DNA from 4 places in the Bacillus sp. JJ1562 genome. Region 4 is predicted to be linked to each of the others. Evidence: riboswitches for the same ligand, from Rfam matches in the RefSeq annotation. Region 4 holds a riboswitch; each other region holds the start of a gene.
The links. A riboswitch is a leader RNA that binds a small molecule or an ion and turns the genes downstream of it on or off. The one in region 4 is predicted to bind S-adenosylmethionine.
Positions count from the first base shown of each region.

Region 1: linked by a shared signal. The riboswitch ahead of V7097_RS05575 (PLP-dependent aspartate aminotransferase family protein) and the one ahead of metK (methionine adenosyltransferase) in region 4 are both predicted to bind S-adenosylmethionine.
Region 2: linked by a shared signal. The riboswitch ahead of V7097_RS16150 (LLM class flavin-dependent oxidoreductase) and the one ahead of metK (methionine adenosyltransferase) in region 4 are both predicted to bind S-adenosylmethionine.
Region 3: linked by a shared signal. The riboswitch ahead of V7097_RS00210 (aliphatic sulfonate ABC transporter substrate-binding protein) and the one ahead of metK (methionine adenosyltransferase) in region 4 are both predicted to bind S-adenosylmethionine.

Region 1 is NZ_JBALOQ010000008.1:19,066-23,791, forward strand. It holds gene xylB (xylulokinase) at 1-531, shown strand, start outside; SAM riboswitch class I at 634-740, shown strand; SAM riboswitch class I at 1,020-1,132, shown strand; gene V7097_RS05575 (PLP-dependent aspartate aminotransferase family protein) at 1,230-3,029, shown strand; gene V7097_RS05580 (AMP-binding protein) at 3,240-3,392, shown strand; gene coaA (type I pantothenate kinase) at 3,688-4,611, shown strand.
Region 2 is NZ_JBALOQ010000024.1:77,608-82,333, reverse strand. It holds gene V7097_RS16155 (acyl-CoA dehydrogenase family protein) at 1-751, opposite strand, end outside; SAM riboswitch class I at 832-941, opposite strand; SAM riboswitch class I at 1,101-1,204, shown strand; gene V7097_RS16150 (LLM class flavin-dependent oxidoreductase) at 1,296-2,690, shown strand; gene V7097_RS16145 (MetQ/NlpA family ABC transporter substrate-binding protein) at 2,844-3,662, shown strand; gene V7097_RS16140 (hypothetical protein) at 3,932-4,105, opposite strand; gene V7097_RS16135 (hypothetical protein) at 4,141-4,293, opposite strand; partial or broken gene V7097_RS16130 (cell wall hydrolase) at 4,337-4,726, opposite strand, start outside.
Region 3 is NZ_JBALOQ010000002.1:23,163-27,888, forward strand. It holds partial or broken gene ftsZ (cell division protein FtsZ) at 1-300, shown strand, start outside; gene V7097_RS00195 (aldo/keto reductase) at 413-1,330, opposite strand; gene V7097_RS00200 (hypothetical protein) at 1,433-1,582, shown strand; gene V7097_RS00205 (DoxX family membrane protein) at 1,630-2,133, opposite strand; SAM riboswitch class I at 2,482-2,591, shown strand; gene V7097_RS00210 (aliphatic sulfonate ABC transporter substrate-binding protein) at 2,717-3,712, shown strand; gene V7097_RS00215 (ABC transporter permease) at 3,761-4,591, shown strand; gene V7097_RS00220 (ABC transporter ATP-binding protein) at 4,610-4,726, shown strand, end outside.
Region 4 is NZ_JBALOQ010000050.1:29,849-34,574, reverse strand. It holds gene V7097_RS22530 (tetraprenyl-beta-curcumene synthase family protein) at 1-914, opposite strand, end outside; gene V7097_RS22525 (gamma carbonic anhydrase) at 1,039-1,575, shown strand; gene metK (methionine adenosyltransferase) at 1,731-2,930, opposite strand; SAM riboswitch class I at 3,203-3,367, opposite strand; gene pckA (phosphoenolpyruvate carboxykinase (ATP)) at 3,646-4,726, shown strand, end outside.

The DNA of each region.
Region 1 (4,726 bases), on a different contig from region 4:
GGTGTCGATGAAGTGCCAGCTGGTAGCAATGGTCTATTATTTACTCCTTACATCGTTGGGGAGCGGACCCCTCATGCAGATTCAAACATTCGAGGCAGTTTTATTGGTATTGATGCATCCCATGAACGAAAGCATTTTGCACGTGCAGTTCTTGAAGGTATTACATTTTCGTTAAACGAGTCCATTGAGATTTTTAGAAACAGTGGAAAAACAATTGATACCATTATTTCAATTGGTGGCGGTGCGAAAAACGAAACTTGGCTACAAATGCAGGCTGATATTTTTAATGCGAAAATAGAAAAATTAACTTCTGAACAAGGTCCTGGAATGGGGGCGGCAATGCTTGCTGCATATGGATCTGGCTGGTTTACCTCATTAAAAGAGTGTGCCGGTGCATTCCTCGAAACCTCCAAAACATATGAACCAATTCCAGAAAATGTGGAGGCATATCAGAAGCTATTTGCAATCTATCAACAGGTTTATACACAAACAAAGACACTAAATGAAAGATTGAAAGAGTTTAGGAAGTAAAAACGTAACCCTAGTTAGATTATTTAAAACTTTATAAAAATCCATTGACTAAATCATCTAAAATGTTTAACATTTCTAATATATAGTCAAATAATGCAATTCTTCTTATCAAGAGAGGTGGAGGGGCTGACCCTGTGAAACCTCGGCAACCAGCATTTGAATGCACGGTGCCAAGTTCAGAGGAAGTATTTCTATTCCGAAGATGAGAAGGCGGTCGTATGATGAATGTGTATATTCTTGCACCCCTTCTGTATTCTTACAGAAGGGGTTTGTTATTTTTACCAAAATCTGCGCTTATCAATAAATTGCGAAAGAAAATTGGGTGGATAGGATGCCACATTTCCTTGTTGTAACAAGAAATAGGGTGGCGTCAATTTTATAAAAAAATAAATTTTTCAAAAAATACATTGACTGAAAAAACAAACTATTCTATAATACTTTATAAAGTTGAAGAATTAACGTATTAGTGCGTCAATTTAATAAAAGATTTCTTATCCAGAGAGACTGAGGGAACAGGCCCGAAGAAGTCCGGCAACCTTCAAGTGAAAGCTTGAAAAGGTGCTAATTCCTGCAGATGCGCTCAGCATCTGAAAGATAAGATGAGGCCCCCTCTTCTTATGTTGAGGGGGCTTTTTATTTACATAAAGTAAGTACTTATCTAGCAAATTTGTAAAAATATAAATTTGGAGGTCAAAATAATGACAAAACAATATGAAACGTATGATGATGAGACGATACTTTTACATGGAGGTCAATCACCAGATCCGACAACTGGTTCACGAGCAGTACCAATTTATCAAACAAGTTCATTCGTATTTCATAATACTGACCATGCTCAAAGTCTTTTTAGTCTTGATGAGTCAGGGAATATTTATTCTCGTATTGGTAACCCAACTGTTGATGTGCTTGAGAAACGAATTGCGTTATTGGAGGATGGTGTCGCAGCTGTAGCAACATCTTCGGGAATGGCCGCGATTGCTCTCTCCATCATGAACGTTGCGGAAGCAGGAGATGAAATTGTAGCAGCTTCAAATTTATATGGCGGAACTTACAATCTTTTCGCTGTTACACTACCGAAATATGGAATTAAGACTCATTTCGTTGATCCAACAGATCCTGAGAATTTTAGAAAAGCTATTACGCCGAAAACAAAGGCTGTATTTGCTGAAACCATTGGAAACCCAAGCTTGCATGTATTAGATATTGAAGCAGTATCAGCAATTGCACATGAAAATGGAGTACCGCTCATTATTGATAACACATTTGCATCACCATATCTATGTAAACCAATCCAATGGGGAGCGGATATTGTGATTCACTCCGCAACAAAGTGGATTGGCGGACATGGGACAACGATTGGTGGAGTTGTAGTTGACGGTGGACGTTTTAATTGGAACAGTGAGAAGTTTCCAGGTTTTACTGAGCCAGATTCAAGCTATAACGGAATTCGATATGCGAATGAATTCGGGACTTTAGCATTTAGTACAAAGCTTAGAGTTCAGCTTTTAAGAGACTTTGGTTCATCTTTAAGTCCACATAGTGCATTCCTATTGATACAGGGTCTTGAAACATTACACCTGCGTATCGAAAAGCATAATGAAAATGCATTACGTGTTGCAAATTTCCTAAAAGAACATCCTTCGGTCGAATGGGTATCCTACCCTGGTCTTGAAGAACATCCAGCCCATGAGCTAGCAACCAAATATTTACGAGATGGTTTTGGTTCTATCGTAAACTTTGGTATTAAGGGTGGTAGGGATATTGGTAAAAAGGTTATTGATAATATTGCATTATGGTCACATGTGGCAAATGTTGGTGATGCGAAATCACTTATTATCCACCCTGCATCAACAACCCACCAGCAGTTAAGTGCGGAAGAGTTAGTAAAAACAGGAGTTAGTGAAGAGTTAATCCGACTATCGGTTGGAATTGAATCATACCGTGATTTAGTAAATGATTTGGATCAGGCATTTTATGAAGCGACAGGAATTTCATCAAAAGGTGAACAAAAAGGCGATACAGCGGTTAACGATGAGGGAGTAATACGCTGGGCACTTCAATCTACATTTATTCGCGAAGAGGTTGAAGGAAAGGAAGTTCAGCGCGCCAAAACAATTGCTGTCGTTGGTCTAAGTGGAAATCCAGCCCGCCCAAGTTACAGACTTGCACGGAAAATGCAGCGTCTTGGTTATAAAATTATACCTGTTAATCCAAGAGAAACAGAAGTACTTGGAGAGCAGGCATATCCAGATCTAACTTCTATTCCGTTTAAGGTTGATATCGTTCAAGTATTCAGAAGTCCTGAAGCGGCGATTGGCGTAGCGGCAGAAGCAGCAAAAATACAGCCAAAAGTTTTCTGGCTCCAAGAAGGTGTTATTTCCCCTCGAGCAGTTGAGGTTGCTAAAGAAGCAGGCCTTGAGGTTGTTCAAAACAGATGTACCTATAAGGAAGCACAGCGTATCAGAGGTTCAATTGTGACTTATGCATGCGAAATTTAACTTTTATTATTGAGAATTCCCCTACCACTAGAGGTAGGGGATGATTGTAAATGAATCTATTAAATTATGAACTAAGGGATGAGTGTAGCGAGAAGAAGGCTACAGCTTACTAGAATCCAAGGTTCTATGGGAGCCAAGTGAAACTTGGATCTCACAGTAAAATTTGATGAAGTTTTCCCAAAAGGTCGGTTTTCCGCTCCTACCTTATGAATGCTTTCATCGCTGGTCGATTGGCAGGAATTATGTCAAAATGGAAGCTCTCATCTGGAGTTTACTCGAGTCCCTTTCAATCATCCTCTTTTCATCCTTTATACGTCGGGGACTACTGGCTTACCAAAGGCGGTTTTAATAGAAGTAGACTAAAAATATTTATTTAAAATAAATCGACATAATGACAAATAAAGCATAACACTCAATGTGTAATGAGTGAGTTTAAGTAATTTTCAAAGTGTAGGCGTCTGTCCTCTAAAGGGCAGATGCCTATTTTTTACATACAATTTCTCCTAGAAGTGTTATAATTGAATAACTATTTTGACATGTTTTTAAACAAAGAGGTGCATTGGGGGATTGTCATAGATTAAAGTCAATTACATCCATTCTATTCAAACTAGCTGCAATTTGATAAAATGGACAAGAATCTAAATTTGAGGTAAATGTTATGAATCCGTTAACAAACTATATTGAATTTAATAGAGACAAGTGGGCGGAACTGCGCAATAAGACTCCGTTGTTGCTGACTGCCGAAGAGCTTGAGAGCATTAAAGGTATAAACGAAGAAATTTCACTTCGAGAAGTAGAAGAAATCTATCTACCATTGACTCGTTTAATTAATTTAAAAGTGGAAGCCTCGCAACAGCTACAAGGAGTAACCAACTCCTTTTTGGACTATAAAGCTAAAAAAGTTCCATATATTATTGGGATTGCGGGAAGTGTTGCAGTAGGTAAGAGTACCGCAGCGAGAGTACTTCAAACCCTATTATCGCGGTGGGATAACCATAAAAAAGTAGGATTAGTTACAACCGATGGATTCTTATATCCGAATGCAACTTTAGAAAGCAAGGGGCTTATGAGCCGAAAAGGGTTTCCTGAAAGCTATGATACTCAAAAGTTAATTCAGTTTATGATGAAAGTGAAATCTGGCAAACCGAGAGTGGACGCACCACTGTACTCCCATTTAACATATGATGTGCTGAATGATAAAGTTGAGGTTATTGATCGACCAGATATATTAATCGTAGAAGGGATTAATGTTCTACAAGTCAGCAAATCCCATTCTGTGTTTGTTAGTGATTTTTTTGATTTCTCCATTTATATTGATGCGGATGTACGGAATATCAAAAAATGGTACATTGAACGATTTTTGACGCTGCAAAAAACAGCATTTCAGAATCCAATGTCATACTTTCACCGTTACACGACTTTATCAAAGGAAGAGGCTATTCAAACAGCGACCAATATCTGGGAAGAAATCAACGCGAAAAATTTACGGGAAAACATCCTACCAACACGCCGGAGAGCACAAATTGTATTAAAAAAGGGCGAAGACCACTTAATGGAGAAGGTCTTTTTGAAGAAGTTTTAACAAGACTAAGCTTCCAACAATAAAGTTTACCCATGTCAAGTCGCCGCAGTCCTAAGACGTGCGGCGTTTTTCAATATACGGCTAATAATTTGTAAATACGGCTATTACTGAAATT
Region 2 (4,726 bases), on a different contig from region 4:
TGTATACAGCTGGGACTTGTAGATACCAAGCTTTAGGGAATGGTTTTTGGATATCCTCTTCTACCAATAAAGCATCCTCAGCAACAAGCACCTGGTCTAAAATAAGGTCATCACTTTTTGTTCCCCTCATGGAAACACTATCCCAAGTTTCTTTTATATGAACTCCGTCTAATTTATGGTCAACCAAAATAAACCCTTTTCTTCCAGTTAGATTAATATCCACTGTAACAATTGAATAATCGAGTGCAACGGCCATTGAAGTGAAGGCCTTAGCTCCATTTATCCGCCATCCATTCTTTTCTTTAATCGCGGTAGAGGTAGGAACGCCACCTCTAGAAGGGCTCCCTGTAGCGCGTTCTGTTTGAGCAAGGTTAATAAGTGCATTCTCTTTTACGATTAAATCACATACCTTGGCAAAGCTTTCTTCCTTCCAATTTCTACTTTCAGCTACCTCGAGGATAAGGCCGAGCTGCCAGCCGAGTGATAGGGCAGTTGGTCCATCCCCTGTGGCTATCTGTTCCTGAATCTTGAGAAAATCATATAGGTTAATACCAAGGCCACCATACTCGATTGGGACAGTAAGTGCTAAGAATCCAAGTTGCTTTATATCCTCAAAATTTTCATAAGGGAATTCTCCGTTTGCATCAATATTGGCAGACCTTTCCCTAAAAATCTCAGCTAAATCTTTGGCTTGTTTTAATAAGTTTTGTTGTATCGTGCTGTTGGTTAATTGATCATATGCAATTGTCATACTCATTCCTCCAATCATTTTTTCTCATAAAAAAAGCCCACTTTCGAGGCGACGAAAGAGGACTTCGGTTGTTCTATCCTTTCTCATCTGTCAGACATTTATGTCTGCTGGAATTAGCACCTTGCTTAATAATATAAGTGGTTGCTGCAGGATCGTAGGACCAGTTTCCTCCCCTGACTCTTGATAAGTTTCTTAAACTATTTAAATTAGTTTACACTTTATATGATGATTCTGTTATTGTCAATATTAAAAAAGTACTATCAAATAGGAATTATTAAAGTGTTCAAAAAACATGTTGACAATATTTTCATCCTCATGTATATTTTGGATTAAATTTAATAATCTATTTTCTTTATCTAGAGAGGTGGAGGGACTGGCCCTTTGATACCTCGGCAACAGGCTTTAAAAAGTACTGTGCCAATTCCAGCAAGCGATAAGCTTGAAAGATAAGGAAGGATTTGTGCTTATTTGTGTAAAAGCCTCTTCTTTTCTTAGGAGAGGCTTTTTTATTTTTTAAAAAAATTTAACAATAGGAGGATTGAAAGTGAGTAAACAAAAACAAATTATTCTAAATGCGTTTGAAATGAATAGTTCCATGCATAATTCACACGGGTTTTGGAAGCATCCAGAAAATAAAAGACATCGTAGATATAAGGATTTAGACTATTGGGTTGATTTAGCGAAGCTTTTAGAGAGAGGGAAGTTTGATGCGGTGTTTTTCGCTGATGTCCTTGGCATTTATGATGTGTATCAAAAGAGTAAAGCACCCTCAATCCGAGATGGGCTGCAGGTGCCATTAAATGATCCTGCCTTGCTTATTTCTGCAATGGCTCATGTAACGAAAAATCTGTCTTTTGCGGTTACGGTAAGTACTACATATGAACCGCCATTTGCTAATGCTAGGCGTTTTTCTACTTTAGATCATTTGACAAAGGGAAGAATCGCGTGGAATGTGGTCACTTCTTATCTGCCAAATGCTGCAAAAAACTTTGGTCTGCAAGATATGATTAAGCACGATGAGCGATATGATATTGCAGATGAATTTCTTGATGTTTCGTATAAATTATGGGAGCGAAGCTGGGAAGATGATGCGGTCGTTGAAGATGTTGAAAATAATACGCTCGTTGATCCAGACAAGGTACATGAAATTAATCATGAAGGCCGTTATTTTAAAGTTGAAGGGCCGCATTTAAGTGAGCCATCTTTACAACGAACTCCTGTTATTTATCAAGCAGGTACATCCGAAAAAGGTCGGGAATTTGCTGCAAAGCATGCCGAGTGTATATTTGTTGGCGGTCCGACGCCTCAAAGAATTCGATATTATGCAGATGATATTAGAAAAAGAGCAGAAAAACATGGTCGGAATCCAGAAAATATTAAGATCTTTTCATTTCTCAGTGTAATTGTTGCTGAAACAACTGAAAAAGCGGAACGGAAATTTGAGGAATATAACAAGCTGTGGAGCTCAGATGCTGCAAAAGCACAGTATGGGGCAAGTGGATATGACATTGCCGAGTACGAAGATTTGGATCCAAATGAGCCATTTGAATATAAAAAGAAGACGGAAGGAGGGCATTATAAAGCTGCGACTCTTACCAAAGATGCACCCAAAAAATTAACGGTAGGTGAAGTGTTGAATCGTTTTGAGTCATTGGACCGAAACAGTATTATTTTTGGAAGTCCTACAGAGGTTGCGGATGCGATTCAATTCCAATTTGAAGAATCCGGGGTTGATGGCTTTAATTTAAATCATTTAGTCACGCCTGGCGACTTGGAAGACTTCGTTGATTTAGTAATCCCTGTTTTACAGGAACGTGGGTTTTATAAAACAGAATACAAGAAAGGTACTTTACGAGAAAAGCTGTTCCCAGAGGGTAAAAGTACCTTGCCGGAAGATCACCCTGGAAGTAAATATAGACGTGTGCCTGCTAAACAGTAGAAGATGCCTGAAATAGGAAGTAAGGGAAACAGCCATCATAAGTGTGTTGAAGATTATTTTTTAAATTGTGTTATTACAATGAGTGCAGTATTTTGGGGACTTTATAGCAAAGGCCGTTAATAAAAGGTAAATAAAAAGGAGTGATAGTGAAAAATGAAAAAAATGTTTTTTGTAGTTTTATCGGTATTAGTCGTTAGTGCACTTACTGCTTGTGGGGCTAATAATAGTTCGGCGACTGATGGAGAAAAGAAAGAGTTGGTGTTAGGTGCAACGGTTCCATATAGTGACATGCTTGAAGAGGGTGTAAAACCTTATTTAGAAGAAAAAGGGTATACGGTTACAGTGAAAGAGTTCAATGATTACGTACAACCAAATACAGCACTAAACAATGGGTCATTAGATGCAAACTTGTTTCAGCACAAAGTGTATATGGATGCATTCGCTGAGGAAAATAATATGGAATTATCCAGTGTGATTACGGTTCCAACAGCGCCAATAGGTATCTATTCGAATAAATATGATTCATTGGGTGAAATAGAAAAGGGCAGTACCGTCGCAATAGCTAATGATCCTGCGAATCTAGCCAGAGGACTTACCGTGTTAAAGGAAAACGGAGTTATTGACTTTGATAGTAATGTGGATCCGCTCAGAGCTACCGAGAAAGACATCACAATCAATCCAAAAGAGTTAAAATTTCAGCCAATTGAAGCAGCGCAATTACCACGAACCCTAGAATCAGTCGATCTTGCTGCCATAAATGGTAACTTTGCTATATCAGCGGGATTAGACTTAAACACTGCTCTTGTTAGAGATAAACTGCCTGAAAATATCATCAATCGGGTTGTTGTAAAAACAGAAAATATCGATAAGCAATTTGTGAAGGATATTGTAGAAGCAATAGAATCAGATGCCTTCAAGAAAGTAATTGATGAAAAATTCCAAGGCTTCCATAGACCTGATTGGATGCAGTAAATCGCTAGTATAGGGGATTGATGAGGAATTAAACGAATGTTATGAAAGGGGCATTACTTTCATTTTAACGGACAGAACTGTAGATTGAACGAGCAAAAATCTATGCATCATCAAAAAGATTGATCATTTATTTATAATTTCACAAATAATCTACAAAATCCTATAAATCAATGACACCGTTTATCGGCAATGGTGTCATTTATTTATTTTTTTAATATAAATAAATAAAGAAAATGGCTGAATTTCTTAGCCATTTTGTACTTAATAATCTAATTATGTATTTGTTGTTGAACCTGTTGAATGATCTGTTGCGCTTTTTCTAGTTCACTTTGGGCGAAATGACATGCCTCTGATTCACTACTATTTGAATTAACTTGTTTTAAATGATGATGTGCTTTATGAATAATATCTTGAGCTTCTTGTAATTTGCTTTTAAAGTTCAATGTCGTTCATCCCTTCTATAAGTTGTTCTCTTTTATCATGTGATACTCTTCAGTTTTTCTATTCCGAGAGGTTTTTGCTTTACTGTTTCAGAAGAATTAGAAGTTGGTATTGATCGACTTTTTTCTGTATTTGTGTCCCAAATACTAAACTCAATATTATTTGGCGTTTCTTTATTATTTTTTGACATATTATTTACCTCCAATAGTAGTTTTTTACGGCAGATATATACACTAAAAAGCAAATACATGGTTCCCAATAGTTGTTGAGACTGTACGACTTCTAAGATAGGAGCTTGATGTTTTATTAGGGTTGTAAAAAAATAATGCTCCATTTGTTGGATCTTCACCATTCATCGCTCGTTTGGCTGCTTCTAGATGCTGTGCATTAGGAGTTGCAGTATTGATTGCACCGGTTTCTGCTGGTGTAAATTGATAATAACCGTAGCTTTTCTCAAACAAAACATCCTTCACGTTATTTGGAAATAAAGGACTTTTTACCCGATTCATGATAACAGCACCAACGGCAATTTGCCCTTCAAGTGATTCACCTCTTGCTTCACTATAGATCATTTTTGCAAGCCACTCTACTTCTTCTTGGTTATACGCTGACTGCTTCTCAGA
Region 3 (4,726 bases), on a different contig from region 4:
ATGTCTCATAGAGGAACAGCTTTAATGGGGATTGGAATGGCAAAAGGGGATGGGCGTGCAGTTGAGGCAGCTCATAAAGCAATCAATAGTCCACTACTTGAAACATCCATTAGTGGAGCGCGTGGTGTGATATTAAATATCACAGGCGGAAGAAATTTAAGTCTATTTGAAATTCAGGAAGCAGCAGACGTGATTTCATCAGCAACACATGAGGATTTAAACATGATCTTTGGATCGGTTATTAATGACAATTTGAAGGATGAAATAATTGTGACCGTAATTGCTACAGGATTTACAGAAAATTAAAGGAAAGAGGCACCCTTTGGGGATGCCTCTTTGCTTTTGTCTAGCTCCAGGCGCTACATCGGCTCGGGGTCACAAGCCAATAGATGGGCGCCTTGAGCTTTTCTAATTAAGGAAGTAGGTAGCCAGCAGCTTGAAAAATGCTGTACCAATCTTCACGGGTTAACTGAACTTCGCTTGCTTTTACAGAGTCTTTTAAGCGTTCTATATTCATAGTTCCGATAATTGGCTGCATGTTGGCCGGATGACGTAATAGCCATGCAATCGCAATCGTTGTATTGGATACCCCATATTTTTCTGCGATTTCGTCAATTTTTTGATTTAATTCAGGGCATTTTTCATTGCCAAGAAATGGCCCTTCAAAATAACCATATTGGAATGGCGACCAAGGTTGAATCGTAATGTCATGTAGACGGCAATAATCAAGCACATCTCCATCACGGTTTATGGAGGAGTCGACTTGCATGTTCACAGTGACGCCATTTGCAATCATATGGGCATTTGGGATGCTTAATTGGAGTTGATTCGCAACAATTGGCTGCTTCACATATTTTTTAAGTAACTGGATTTGCATAGGCTTTTGATTAGAAACTCCAAAATGACGAACCTTTCCAGAAGACTCTAATTGGTCAAATGCTTCTGCAACCTCTTCTGGCTCAACAAGGGCATCAGGACGGTGTAAAAGTAAGACATCAAGATAATCCGTATTGAGTCGTTTTAAAATTCCATCAACAGAATTAAGGATATGCTCCTTTGAAAAATCAAACATTCCTTTTCGAATGCCACATTTGGATTGAAGAATGATTTTTTCTCTCACATCATCATTCATATGTATCGCATCTGCAAAGATTTCCTCACAAGCACCTTTTCCGTATATATCGGCGTGATCAAAGAAGTTTGCTCCCATTTCTATAGCTGTTTGAACAAACTTTTCTGCTTCAGGCTTTTCCAAAGAATTAATCCTCATACAGCCTACTGCAACAACTGGTACCTCAAGTGAACTAGTTCCTAGTTTTATTTTTCGCATGTTTTACTTACCTCCAATTTTAGAACTGCTGTTACTGTCTCCACTATCTAGTCTACATATTTCGATATTGAAAGGAAAGCCTAGAAAAAAGGGGGTTTTGTAATGAAACGGATGTTACTGCTGTTACTATTGTCGTTCCCGATGTTTTTCTTGATGGGTTGCGGAGATGATGAAATGCCTGAAGAAGGCGAAGACATCGAGGAAATCGAAGAAGAGGATGAAATTGGTGACGGCGAAATTGATGACGAATAGAATACAAAAAAGTGTTCCTCCTGGATTAGGAGGAACACTCTTATTAGTTACGCAACGTTTGCTGCTGTTTTTGTTGCTTTTTTCTCGTTGAATCGTTTTGTAAGGTAAGGTACTGCGAATCTGTCTACACCGTAGTAGTAAGTTGCAGCGCCTGCGAATAGGAGAATAACCGTTACTGTGTACAGTACTGGGTTTGTGCTTACAGTTCCAGCAAGTAAGAAGTTAAGGTTCATGAATCCTGCTGCAAGTAACGCTGGGATAGTAGCAGCACCTACAATTAATCCAAGACCTACTAGGAATTCGCCCCAAGGAATAAGCACGTTGATTATTTCAACATTTGGTAGGGCAAAGCCTTCAAGGAATGTTGCGTACCAGCCTGCTACCGCGGGATGTTCACCACCTGCTTTAGCCAATGCGCCTTGTAGGAAACCGCCTGCGTCAAATCCTCCAGTAATTTTATGAAAACCAGCTTCAATCCACTGAATACCTAACCAAATTCGTAATACTGTCCAAATAACTGCCATTTTAGGTCCTTTTAAGAATGTTCTCATTCTAATCTCCCCTTATAATTGATTTGTGAAACTCTTCACAAGTTGTTGTAAAAAAATATGAGTGCTTAGCTGCCAGCTTTTGTGTAGTTTGTTTGTGAAGTTTTTCACTAACTTTCTACACTCTTAATATACAATGGATTTCTGGTAAAAGCAATAGGCTTCACAAATCAGACACAATATATTTTTACGTCTTTTTTTTGCTTAGAATACATAGGTATAGGGATACGATTTGGATTCAAAATAATATTCCAATTAGGTAAAATATTTAAAAAAGTGTTTGACTTTAGATTTTTCACATACTATAATCCTTTTATAAAGCAAAACAGGAACGTATTAATTTAATAAAGACTCTTATCCAGAGCGGTGGAGGGACATGGCCCTACGAAACCCGGCAACCTTCAAGATTATTCTTGAAAAGGTGCTAATTCCAACAGGTATAAATACCTGAGAGATAAGAGGAGGAAAAAAGCCCTCTTCTTATTGAAGAGGGCTTTTTCTATCGCTTAAAAGATGAAGGTTTGGAATTACATTAGTATAATCTTGAGTTTTTCTATAAAAATACTGAGTGAAGAGGAGACGAGATATGAAAAACATAGGTACATTTCTTATTGCAGCACTGATTTTAATTGGGATTGTCGGTTGTTCCGATAGCACAGGTAAAGCTAGCCAAGGGAACAAAAAACCAGAAAAAATTACATTAGATTATGCCTTTTACTCTCCAACTAGTCTTGTGTTAAAAGAATTTGGTTGGGCAGAGGAAGCATTCAAGGAAGAAGGAATTAAGGTTGAGTTTGTTCTTAGCCAGGGAAGTAATAAAGCCCTCGAATTCTTGAACAGTGGAAGCGCTGATTTTGGTTCATCTGCAGGGGCAGCTGCTTTAATGGCAAAAGCAAACGGTGCACCGATTGAATCCGTTTATATTTATTCAAAGCCAGAGTGGACTGCACTTGTAGCGAATAAAGATTCTAAGATTCAAAGTGTAAGTGACTTAAAAGGGAAAAAGGTCGCCGCAACCATCGGGACTGACCCCTATATTTTCCTATTGCGGGCCCTAGATGAGGAAGGATTAAGTCCATCCGATGTTGAGATTGTCAATCTACAGCATGGAGATGGAGCGGGGGCTTTATCATCTGGTCAGGTAGATGCATGGTCAGGACTAGATCCTCATATGGCAAGAGTTGAATTAGAAACAGACGCGAAGCTTTTCTATCGCAATGCTGATTTTAATACGTATGGGACTTTAAATGTCCGCTCGGAATTTGCGGAAAAATACCCCGGTTACGTTGAAAAGGTCATAGAAGTTTACGAAAAGGCTCGTACTTGGGTTTTAGAAAATCCGGAAGAGGCTGCAGAAATTCTTGCAAAATCAGCAAATATTGATATTGATGTAGCACACAAGCAATTAAATGAACGCAATGATTTTTCTAATCCGGTGCCAGGGGAATCTCAAATTGAGGCATTAACGGAAGCGGGTAAGGTTCTTCAAGCACAGGATATCATCAAAAAAGACGTTGAATTGGAAAAAGTAATCGAAGAATTGATTAATCCGACGTTTGCGCAAAAAGTAATAAAACAATAAGGGGCCCATTTTTCTAAGTGGCACCCCCTCTCTAAAGGAGGAGGCAACATGAACACAAAAGGCGAAGCGTTATCAAGGCAAATTAAGGTGAAGTCGAAAACACAATTTGTTTTATCAGGAAATGTAAAGGTAGTCCTACTTGGAAGTATCATACCTGCCATTTTACTTGTGATTTGGCAGTTTTTAAGCCATATCGGTGTCCTTGAAGCGCATCTTATGCCGGCACCAACGGTCATCCTGGCGAAAATAATTGAATTCGCTGGGGATGGCAGTCTTTGGGGCCATATTGGAATTACTTTATATCGAATCTTTTTTGGTTTTCTTATTGGCGTAGTTGCAGCTGTGATATTTGGTTCATTGGTCGGCTATTTTCGAATCGCGGAAGCATTATTGGATCCAATGCTTCAAGCCTTCCGTTCGATTCCATCCCTTGCATGGGTACCCCTTTTTATCCTTTGGATGGGAATTGCTGAACCATCGAAAATTACACTAATTGCTGTTGGGGTGTTTTTTCCGGTGTATTTAAACATTGTGTCAGGCATTCAGGGGGTTGACCGAAAGCTGATTGAAGTAGGGAAAATCTACAATTTTTCAACGTTCGAGTTAATTAGAAAGGTCATTTTGCCTGCTTCTCTGCCATCCTTTTTAGTTGGGATAAGAAGTGGTTTAGGACTAGGATGGATGTTTGTAGTTGCGGCTGAATTAATGGGAGCCAGTCAAGGGATTGGGTATTTGCTCGTCGTTGGTCAAAACTCATATTCTCCTGAAACGGTCATTGCAAGCATTGTGCTGTTTGCAATTTTAGGTAAAATAACGGACTCCGTTTTGAAGAAAACAGAGGAAAAAACACTTCATTGGCAGGACAGCTTTGTGAAGTAAGCTGAAAGGATGAAAAAAATGCTAGCAGTTCATAATGTTTCACGAACCTTTTCGAACGGTACGACGGGGTTTAAAAACATCAGCTTTGAAACAAAACAAGGTGAAATCATTGGTGTGCTAGGCACGAGTGGGTGT
Region 4 (4,726 bases):
AATCCACGATTTATCATTCGATGGAATTTTTCATTTGGCAGTCCAGCAGTATGCTTATCAGCTTCAAAAATAAAATGCTTAAAGCGATCCACTAGATCGTTTTCATGCGGATAGTAAAAACAGAAATTCAAATCCCCACCTTGTCGGTCCTCTTCTTGATCGATGAAATAATCAAGAAGGATATGGAGACCTTGTATATACGGAAAATACCCATTTCGAACTTTCATCGCAATTTCTGCTTTGAATTCCTCATGAAACGAATAGGCAACTAAACAAAAGATGCCTAATGTTGAACCTGAACAGGCAGAAAATTCATACCATTCCATGCTTGGCAGATGGTCCTTGTGGCTTTTAAACCAAGTCTCAAGCCTTGGTACTCGTTCTTCTACTTTTACATGCTTATGTATTTGCAGATCACAGTAATAGCTTGCTAACTCCTGTAAATAATCAGCTATTTTATCATAATGGTTGATGTTTTGAAGAACTTCCTGACATGTTGTAACTAGACTCTCTAAGTAACCACCATCATCCTGTTCATCACGATATTGATAATAATTTTTCGTTGGTTGCCCTGGTCGTAATGCATCTGGCATGGAATCATGAAGCGAACGAAAATCGACAGGGTCTAATGAGGTACTGCGATCACAAAGATTATCTAAATAGTCACTAATTGTTTGATACGCAACAATAAAACGGATGCATTCCTCCATTTTTCCTTCTGATAATAAGGCAAGGATAGAGCCACCCTCACAGTGAAACGTTTTTGTATGAATACTAGCTAATGCCTGCTTCCGAAGCTCTTTGTTTGGAATCTCCTCAGCCTTCTTTTTCCAAACCGCTAATTCACGATGTACAATTGGAAATACCTCACGATACACTTTCTTCATTAAGCTAATTGGTTGTGTTGGTACCATAGATATCACCCCTATTATAAAAACATTGAATATATGTAGATTTACGATACTTGTGAAAGTTGTTACACTTACCTTATATGATTTTCCATCGAATTTCAAACAAATAGGAAAGGATGTACCTATTATGATTTATCCATACAAAGGGAAATATCCTGAAATTGCAGACTCTGTATTCATTGCAGACTATGCTACAGTTACGGGTGACGTAAAAATCGGCGAGGAAACAAATATTTGGTTTAATACAGTGATTCGAGGCGATGTGGCACCGACAATTATCGGAAAAAGGGTGAGCATCCAGGACAATTCGACCCTGCATCAAAGTCCAAACAATCCTTTGATAGTTGAAGATGATGTTACAATTGGACATCAGGTTATCCTACATAGCTCAATAATTCGTAAAAATGCCTTAATCGGGATGGGGTCGATCATTCTTGATGGTGCTGAAATTGGTGAAGGTGCTTTTATTGGTGCTGGAAGCCTTGTACCTCAGGGTAAAAAGATTCCGCCGAACACTCTTGCTTTCGGGAGACCAGCTAAGGTCATCCGTGAGCTTAATGAAGATGATAAAAAAGATATGGCCAGAATTCGCCGTGAATATGTGGAAAAAGGACAGCATTATAAACAATTACAAAAAGAAAAGCTAAAAGCTCAGGACGCCTGACTATCGGCGACAAGCACTAGCCGAGCGCTGACAGAAGACGCTTTATCCCTTCAGAAGCGATTGGCTTGTGACCTCGAGCAGATGGCGCCATGAGCTAGACACTGAAAACTAAGTACGAACAAAAAGCTCGCCATGATTAGCGAGCTTTTTCTACCTTATTTTGTAGCTTGTGCTTTAAGTGCTTCTGCTTTGTCAGTACGCTCCCATGGTAAATCAAGATCGTTTCTACCAAAGTGACCATATGCAGCAGTTTGCTTATAAATTGGACGACGAAGATCCAACATATTAATAATTCCAGCGGGACGTAAATCAAAATTGTTACGAACTAAATCTACAAGTACATCCTCAGATACTGTTCCAGTACCAAAAGTGTCAACAGAAATAGAAACTGGCTGGGCAACACCGATTGCGTATGCAAGCTGTACTTCACATTTATCAGCTAATCCAGCTGCCACGAGGTTTTTCGCAACATAACGAGCAGCATAGGCAGCAGAACGGTCAACCTTAGTTGGATCCTTACCAGAGAATGCGCCACCGCCATGGCGTGCATAACCACCGTACGTATCAACAATGATTTTACGGCCAGTTAAACCAGCATCTCCTTGTGGACCACCAATTACAAATCGGCCAGTTGGGTTAATAAAATATTTAGTATTTTCATCAATTAGTTCACTTGGAACAACTGGATTGATTACATGTTCTTTTAGATTTCGTTGAATTTGTTCTAATGAAATTTCTGGATGGTGCTGAGTTGAAATAACAATTGTGTCGATACGGACAGGATTATTGTTCTCATCATACTCTACTGTAACCTGCGTTTTTCCATCCGGACGTAAATATGGAAGAATCTCATCTTTACGAACTTTCGTTAATCGACGTGATAGCTTGTGAGCTAATGAAATAGGTAGAGGCATAAGTTCTTTTGTTTCATTACAAGCATAGCCGAACATTAAGCCTTGGTCCCCTGCACCAATTGCTTCGATTTGCTCGTCTGTCATTTGACCTTCACGAGCTTCTAAAGCTTGGTCAACCCCCATCGCAATGTCCGGAGATTGCTCATCAATTGATGTTAATACAGCACAAGTTTCGTAGTCAAATCCGTATTTTGCACGAGTATAACCAATCTCTTTAATCGTTTCACGGACAATCTTTGGGATATCTACATATGTAGAGGTTGTAATTTCTCCCGCAACAAGTACAAGACCTGTTGTAACAGAAGTTTCACACGCTACGCGTGCATTTGCATCATTTGCTAAGATGGCATCTAAAATAGAATCTGAAATTTGGTCACAGATTTTATCTGGATGTCCTTCCGTAACAGACTCAGAAGTAAATAAACGGCGTCTAGTTGTCACAAACGCTTCCTCCTTTTTCGGATTCAGAATTCAATTATACTCAAATTCTGACATTCATTGATACGGTACTCATTCCCTTAGTATTGTTACCTTCACGATTTTCTATCCTACATTAACAAACAGTAATACAGCATATGTCGACTAGTTATCTGTGGTGAACACAAATAAAACGCTTAAAGTAACATGGATAAACCATAATGGTTCTCATTAAAGAAATAAAAAACCTTCCCTACTTATTTGAGGAAAGGTATTATCATCTATCTCGCCTTTCACTCTTATCGATCAAGGTCATGCCTTGCTCAGGTTAGCACCTTATCACTTTTATCATTGGTAGACCTACATAAATATAGGTTACACTAAAGCTCATTTGATATGTTAGAAAAGTGATGGTTGCCGGGTTTCATTGGGCCTGTCCCTCCGCCAGCTCGGGATAAGAGAGTATCCGTTCAATGAATTATCATAACGTAGTCATCCATTTCATGTCAACCTAAATTCGAAAAATTTTATACCGAAGTGGGCCACACTTTTTCACGAAACAGACAAATTTCGAAAACAAGCAGATTAAAAAGGACTATTTTAGAATCTGTACGCACTTTTTGAAGATACGTTACGTAAAATACGTTAAATAGTATAGACTATTTTTATTAATGTGTTATACTAATTGTAAATTTTAGATTATATGAAAAATATAAAAAATGATAAAGGATGGTTTTACATGAATTCAGTTGAAGTTTCAAATGAGCAGCTATTAGAATTAGTGAATGGAAAAAGCGCACTTCGTAACCTATCTGTTCCTATTTTAGTTGAAAAAGTACTCGCTAGACAAGAGGGAATCCTTACTTCGACTGGGGCTGTTTGTGCAACAACCGGTAAATACACAGGAAGATCACCAGAAGACAAATACATCGTAGAAGAAGCATCTACGAAGGATAGAATTGATTGGGGTAAGGTGAACAAACCTATCTCTGAGGCTGTATTTGAAAACCTTTACACAAAGGTCCTTTCATATCTGAAAGAAAAAGATGAAATTTATGTATTCAATGGGTATGCAGGTGCCGATAAAAAAGTGCGTATGCCAATCCAAGTAATTAACGAATACGCGTGGCATAATTTATTTTCTCAACAAATGTTTGTTCGACCAACCGAAGCGGATTTAAAAACACATCAACCTGAATTCACTGTTATTAGTGCACCAAATTTCAAAGCAGACCCTAAAATTGATGGCACACGCTCTGAAACATTCATCATTATTTCCTTCGAAAAACGAACAGTTTTAATAGGAGGAACTGAGTATGCTGGTGAAATTAAAAAATCAATTTTCTCTGTGATGAACTATGTATTGCCTGAGCAAAATATTCTTTCCATGCACTGCTCCGCTAATGTAGGTCAAGAAGGAGATGTTGCCCTTTTCTTTGGTCTATCTGGAACAGGAAAAACAACTCTTTCTGCAGATCCAAAACGTCGTCTTATCGGAGATGACGAGCACGGTTGGGCTAGCTCTGGCGTGTTTAATATAGAAGGTGGCTGCTATGCTAAATGTATTAATCTTTCACGAGAGAAGGAGCCACAAATTTTTGATGCCATTCGCTTTGGCTCCGTTTTAGAAAACGTGATAGTGGATGAAGAATCAAGAATTGCAAATTATGATGACAATTCATTGACTGAGAATACGAGAGCAGCATATCAAATTGATAATATTGATAATATTATTGTACCTAGTATTGCAGGTCATCCTAATACAATCGTGTTCCTTACGGCGGATGCTTTCGGTGTATTACCTCCAATTAGTAAGCTAA